Regions from separate parts of the Streptomyces sp. cg40 genome, predicted to be linked through region 1. Evidence: riboswitches for the same ligand, from Rfam matches in the RefSeq annotation. Region 1 holds a riboswitch; each other region holds the start of a gene.

What was found. A riboswitch is a leader RNA that binds a small molecule or an ion and turns the genes downstream of it on or off. The one in region 1 is predicted to bind cobalamin.
Region 2: it holds a riboswitch for cobalamin, as region 1 does, so the genes downstream of both, ACQHII_RS16790 (ribonucleoside-diphosphate reductase subunit alpha) here and ACQHII_RS36655 (cobalamin biosynthesis protein) in region 1, are expected to answer to the same signal.
Region 3: it holds a riboswitch for cobalamin, as region 1 does, so the genes downstream of both, metE (5-methyltetrahydropteroyltriglutamate--homocysteine S-methyltransferase) here and ACQHII_RS36655 (cobalamin biosynthesis protein) in region 1, are expected to answer to the same signal.

What each region holds. Positions count from the first base shown of each region.
Region 1 is NZ_CP190128.1:8,130,068-8,132,283, forward strand. It holds gene ACQHII_RS36655 (cobalamin biosynthesis protein) at 1-865, opposite strand, end outside; cobalamin riboswitch at 967-1,106, opposite strand; gene ACQHII_RS36660 (hypothetical protein) at 1,253-1,474, opposite strand; gene ACQHII_RS36665 (inorganic phosphate transporter) at 1,508-2,216, opposite strand, start outside.
Region 2 is NZ_CP190128.1:3,848,074-3,850,289, forward strand. It holds gene mctP (monocarboxylate uptake permease MctP) at 1-89, shown strand, start outside; gene ACQHII_RS16785 (GNAT family N-acetyltransferase) at 220-726, shown strand; cobalamin riboswitch at 779-902, shown strand; gene ACQHII_RS16790 (ribonucleoside-diphosphate reductase subunit alpha) at 1,026-2,216, shown strand, end outside.
Region 3 is NZ_CP190128.1:2,534,873-2,537,088, forward strand. It holds gene ACQHII_RS11205 (hypothetical protein) at 1-442, shown strand, start outside; cobalamin riboswitch at 444-669, shown strand; gene metE (5-methyltetrahydropteroyltriglutamate--homocysteine S-methyltransferase) at 822-2,216, shown strand, end outside.

The sequences.
Region 1 (2,216 bases):
GCCGTACGGCACGGTCGATGTCCGGTACGGCGACGGCGCGTCCGGCGCCGTTGAGCACGGGCCGGTGCTCGACCCGGCCGCCGTAGGAGAGCGTCCCGCCCAGGCGTACGCCGAGGGCGCCCGCGAAGGACGCCTCCACGGGACCGGCGTTGGGGCTCGGGTGCTTGGGAGCGTCGGAGCGCCAGGCGCGTACCGCTCCGCGCGGGTCGCCGCCCGCGACGGTCGCGAGGACGGCGGTGAGGCGGGCGCCCGGCCAGCCGGCGACGTCGTCGAGGCGGGCCGAAGCCCAGCCGTAGCGGCGGTACTTGGCCGACTTGTGGCCGACCATGGCGTCCAGGGTGTTCACGGCCCGGAAGCCGAGCAGGCCCGGGACACCGGCGATGCCGCCCCACACCAGGGCGCCCACCACCGCGTCGGAGGTGTTCTCGGCGACGGACTCGACGACGGCCCGGGCGATCCCGTCCGCGTCGAGGGCCTGCGGGTCGCGTCCGCAGAGGTGCGGGAGCCGCGCCCGCGCGGCCTCGATGTCACCGGCTTCCAGCGCACGCGCGATGATCCCGGCCTCGCGCGCGAGGGAGGTCCCGCCGACGACCGCCCAGGTGGCGGCGGCGGTGAGGGCGGCAGAGGCCGTACGGGACGGTCGTAGGGCCGAAGTCGCCGCGGCGGCGAGGGAGACGGTGCCGCCCACGCACACGGCGGTGTGCAGGGCGCCCCAGCCTCGGTGGTCGCGCCACAGAAGTTGTTCCACGGCGCCGGCGGCACGGCCGAACGCGGCGACCGGGTGCCCGCGGCGGGGATCGCCGAGCAGGTGGTCGCCGAGGAGGCCGGCGGCGGCGCCGTACGCGAAGACGCGATCGGCACGCACCGGGTCAGCCGATCGCTGAGTCGGGCACTGTGCTGGTACGGGACCTCGAACGGCAGCCGAGCATGGCGGTATGTCCTCACTCAGGGTGTCCACGCCCTGGTTCGACGAGACCGGCGGTGAGAGTTCCTGGCTCCCGGGGGTGTCTACCCCGGTGACAGTGGCGGGACCGCGCCGGATTCACACCGGCTTCCTCTCCTGCCGCCGTACATGGCTCCGGCAGTCCACCACGGTGTTGGAAGGGGCGTCAACTTGCTGTTGACCTGCGGGGGAGGAGTGTGCTGATGCCCACACGCGGGTGGTCGCACGGGTCGTCCTCGGGGCACGAAGACGTGGGGTGCGGGACGGTGATCCGTCCCGCACCCCACGCCGGGTCCAACTGGCGGCCGGTCAGGCCACGATGATGTAGATCCCGTACGCCACCGCCGCAGCGCAGGCCGCGAAGCAGGCGTAGGCGCCGGTCAGGGCGAGGGTCGCGGAGTCGCCCTGGGCGGTGGCCCGTTCGCGGCGGGAGAGGGCGGTGATGCCGAGGGTGAAGACGGCCACCAGGGCCACGGTGACCACGAGGCTGACGCCGAAGACGGAGCCGAGGGCTGCCCAGTCGATGTCCATGCTGATTCGTTCCTTCTAACCGGGGGCGCGGGCTCAGACGGCGGCGGCCGGCGGCGGCGCCGGGGTGGCCGGGTCGGGCGTGGCGACGGGGGCCGGGGTCACGGGCGGCGAGGGGATCGTCGCCGTGAGGCCCTCGGAGAGGGCGACCGACGGGGGCGGGGTGACGGCGGCGATCGCGGCGGTGACCACGCCGGCCGGCTCCTCGAACTCGTTGACGTTCGAGGCGTCGACCACCTGGCGGCGGGAGAGCAGCCAGATCGCGGTGCTGGAGGCGACCAGGAAGACGGCCACCAGCGCGGTGCCCCAGTCGCCGAGGTCGGTGACGGACTCGGCGAGCGCGCCGACGAGCGCGGCGGCCGGCAGCGTAAGGCCCCAGGCGACGAACATCCGGGTGGCGGTCGACCAGCGGACGACACCGCCCTTGCGGCCCAGGCCCGCGCCCATCACGGAGCCGGAGACGGCGTGCGTGGTGGAGAGGGAGAAGCCGATGTGCGAGGAGGCCAGGATGACCGCGGCGGCGCTGGTCTGGGCGGCGAAGCCCTGCTGCGGCCGGAGGTCGGTCAGGCCCTTGCCCATGGTGCGGATGATGCGCCAGCCGCCGATGTAGGTGCCCATCGCGATGGCGAGGCCCGCGGAGAGGATGACCCAGGTGGGCGGGTCCGAGTCGGGGGCGATGGAGCCGCCGGCGATCAGGGCGAGGGTGATGATGCCCATCGTCTTCTGCGCGTCGTTCGTGCCGTGG
Region 2 (2,216 bases), 4.3 Mb from region 1:
GCGTGGACGAGACAAGCCCGGCGGACTACACGGCGGACGCGGGCGACCCGGGAGTGAAGGAGGAGCTCCCCGTCATCGCCGGTCACTGAAATTCCTTAGGGGCGCGGGGCTGTATCAATGTGCGGCTCCGCCGCGTGGGCGCGACCAGCCACAACGAACCCGCAGCGGGCCGCCGACAGCAAGTAAGACGGCGGCCCGTTGTCATACAGACTCACCCCCATGAACATCCTCATCCGCCCAGCAGACCCCACCGAATACGAACCCCTGGGCGAAATCACAGCCCAGGCCTACCTCCAGGACGGCCTCCTCGACTTCGGCGAAAGCGACGCATACCTCGGCGAGTTGAGAGCCGTGGCAAAACGAGCCGCCGCAGCCGACGTCCTCGTAGCCGTCGAGAACGGCCACCTCCTCGGCGGAGTGACCTTCGTCCCGTCCGGCGGCCCCATGGCCGACATCGCGCAACAAGGCGAGGCCGAGATCCGCATGCTGGCGGTCGCCCGCGAGGCCCGCGGCAAGGGCGCCGGCGAGTCCCTGGTCCGCGCCTGCGTGGACCGCGCCCGGGCCACCGCGGGCTGCACAGCGGTCGTCCTGTCGACCCAGCGCACCATGCACGCCGCCCACCGCATCTACGAACGCGTCGGCTTCACCCGCGCCCCGGAGCGCGACTGGAAACCCCTGCCGGAGCTCGACGACATCACTCTCCTCACCTATGAGTTGACACTCTGAAACAGCCGCGACACAACATCTGGGGGTGCCACGACAGCCCGGCACAAGATGTATGCTCATGCTCGCTGTCGCCGCAGGGGAATCCGGTGTGAATCCGGAACTGTCCCGCAACGGTGTACTTGCGTGCATGTGCACGCCTGGTCAGTCCGAGGACCTGCCGACGGCGCGCCCGGCCAACCGGCCAGGGCGCATGACGTCCGGGCCTCGTGGAGTGGGCCGGTGGACGCGACGCCCCGTGCGCTCGTGAGCTGCCGCCTGCCCTCCGCAAGGCCCCGTGCCGAGCGAGGGAGAGCCCCACCGTGACCATCGCGCCAGCAGAGCCGGCATCAGCGACCCAGGCGAACGAGGCGATCGCGACCGGAACCGACCTGCCGGGAACCGCCGTTCCCGGTGCCGACGGTCCCGGCGCCGCGATCCTGCGGACCCTGACCGAGCTGACCGCCGACCTTCCCGACGCCGACCCCGGCCGGGTCGCCGCCGCCACGCTCCGTGGCCGGTCCGCGCACGCGGACGAGACGGAACTGCGCGAACTGGCCACGGAGGCCGCCGCCGGCCTCATCTCCGAGGACCCGGTCTACTCGCGGCTCGCCGCGCGCCTGCTGACGATCAGCATCGCCGCCGAGGCCGCGTCCCAGGGCGTCACGACGTTCACCGAGTCCGTCGCCGTGGGCCACCGCGAGGGCCTGATCGCGGACCGCACCGCCGAGTTCGTGACGCTGCACGCGGCCCGCCTCGACGCGCTGATCGCCGCCTCCTTCGATGAGGGTGCCGACGACCGTTTCGGCTACTTCGGGCTCCGCACCCTGCACAGCCGCTACCTCCTCCGGCACCCGATCACCCGCAAGGTCATCGAGACGCCCCAGCACTTCATGCTGCGCGTGGCGTCCGGCCTGGCGGAGGACGACAGCACCCGCGCCCTGGACGAAGTCACCGCGCTCTACCGCCTGATGAGCCGCCTCGACTACCTCCCCTCCTCCCCCACCCTCTTCAACTCCGGCACCCGGCACCCCCAGATGTCGTCCTGCTACCTCCTCGACTCCCCGCTGGACGAGCTGGACTCCATCTACGACCGCTACCACCAGGTCGCCCGCCTCTCGAAGCACGCCGGTGGCATCGGTCTTTCGTACTCCCGTATCCGCAGCCGCGGTTCGCTGATCCGGGGCACGAACGGGCACTCCAACGGCATCGTGCCGTTCCTGAAGACGCTGGACGCCTCGGTCGCCGCGGTGAACCAGGGCGGCCGGCGCAAGGGTGCCGCCGCCGTGTACCTGGAGACCTGGCACTCCGACATCGAGGAGTTCCTGGAGCTGCGGGACAACACCGGTGAGGACGCCCGCCGTACGCACAATCTGAACCTGGCGCACTGGATCCCGGACGAGTTCATGCGCCGGGTGAACGAGGACGGCACCTGGTCGCTGTTCTCGCCGGCCGACGTGCCCGAGCTGGTCGACCTCTGGGGCGACGAGTTCGACGCGGCCTACCGCAAGGCG
Region 3 (2,216 bases), 5.6 Mb from region 1:
CGACACCACCACGAAGCGCGGCAAGGCCGCTGTGAAGGTGCGGGTCGAGGATGTCGACGGGCGGTATCCCGGCGCCTCCGCCGAGATCGTCGACTGGCGCCTCGAGCCCCACCCGCAGCTGCCGAACGAGGGTGACCAAGTCCACTACCGCTACCGCTTCCACGACGCCGACGAGTTCAACGGCCCCGCTCTGGACGTCTGCGCGGTCGACAGGAAGCGCGTGGCCCTGCTGTGCGAGACGGTCTATTCGGCCGAGGCGTCCAAGCCCAACGGCGACGACACGGGCGACAGTTGGCTCGCCGTCGAGCACCCCGCGCAGGTTGCCGGAGTGCTGTTGATCCCCAATGACCAGTCCTACAGCCGACGTACCTGTTCGCAGGACCCCAAGGACGGCGGCGGGCCGCATCCCCCGCAGCAGCCCGCCCCGGGGGATCAGCTGTAATACGCTTGCCCACGCAGCTGGTTCGCCCCGTCAGCCAGACGGACGCGTCGCAAGAGGGAACCCGGTGAGATTCCGGGACTGCCCCGCAGCGGTGAGTGGGAACGACCGCCGTCATACGCACTGGGTCCGCGACAGGATCTGGGAAGCGACGGCCAGTAGGTGTCCTCCGGTCAGAAAAGGAGGACGTGCCCGCGAGTCCGAAGACCTGCCAACTGCCCGTGCGCAAACGGGTTTTGTGCGCGGAATCCCGGTGACCTCGTGGGCGGGTCGGCGTACAAATCGGCGGGCACGGCGACCGTGCGTCCGTCCGGTCTGGCGTTCCTTCGCGCTCGCGTCCCGTCCCGGGATCTCAGGGAGACAGCTCGCGAAGGAGAGTTCCGTGACAGCGAAGTCCGCAGCCGCGGCAGCACGGGCCACCGTGTACGGCTACCCCCGTCAGGGACAGGGCCGGGAACTGAAGAAGGCCGTCGAGGGCTACTGGAAGGGCCGCGTCGACGCCGGCGCCCTCCGGGCCACCGCCGCCGAACTGCGCCGCACCAACTGGCGGCAGCTGGCCGAGGCCGGGGTCCACGAAGTCCCGACCGGCGACTTCTCGTACTACGACCATGTCCTGGACACCAGCGTCATGGTCGGCGCGATCCCCGCCCGCCACCGCACCGCCATCGAACTCGACGCGCTGGACGGGTACTTCGCGATGGCGCGCGGCACGCAGGACGTGGCGCCGCTGGAGATGACGAAGTGGTTCGACACCAACTACCACTATTTGGTGCCCGAGTTGGGGCCGGACACGGCCTTCGCCGCCGACTCGGGCAAGCAGGTCGGTGAGCTGAAGGAGGCCCTCGCGCTCGGCCTCACGGCACGCCCGGTGCTCGTCGGCCCGGTCACCTATCTACTGCTCGCCAAGCCCGCGCCCGGAGTCGCCGCGGGCTTCGATCCGTTGACACTGCTGGACCGGCTGCTGCCCGTGTACGCCGAAGTGCTGGCGGATCTGCGGGCGGCGGGCGCGGAGTGGACGCAGCTCGACGAGCCCGCGCTCGTCCAGGACCGGACTCCGGCCGAACTGAACGCCGCCGAGCGCGCCTACCGCGACCTCGGCGCGCTCACCGACCGCCCGAAGCTGCTGGTCGCGTCGTACTTCGACCGGCTCGGCGATGCGCTGCCCGTTCTGGCGAAGGCTCCGGTGGAAGGGCTGGCACTCGACTTCACCGGGTCCGCCGCCGCCAACCTCGACGCCCTGGCCGCGGTGGGCGGGCTGCCCGGCAAGCGGCTGGTCGCCGGGGTGGTCGACGGGCGCAACATCTGGGTCAACGACCTCACCAAGTCCCTTGCCACGCTGGGCACGTTGCTCGGTCTCGCCGACCGGGTCGACGTGGCCGCCTCCTGCTCGCTGCTGCACGTCCCGCTCGACGCGGCAGCCGAGCGGGACATCGAGCCGCAGATCCTGCGCTGGCTCGCGTTCGCGCGCCAGAAGACGCGCGAGATCGTCACCCTCGCCAAGGGCCTGGCCCGGGGCACCGACACGATCTCCGCCCAACTGGCCGCGAACCGGGCCGACCTGGCCTCCCGCGCGGGCTCCCCGATCACCCGGGACCCCGCCGTACGGGCACGTACCGCCGCCGTCGCGGAGGCCGACGCCCGCCGTTCGCAGCCGTACGGCGAGCGGACCACCGCCCAGCGGGCGCGGCTCGGGCTGCCGCTGCTGCCGACCACCACGATCGGCTCGTTCCCGCAGACCGCCGAACTGCGCACCGCCCGCGCGGACTTGAAGGCGAAC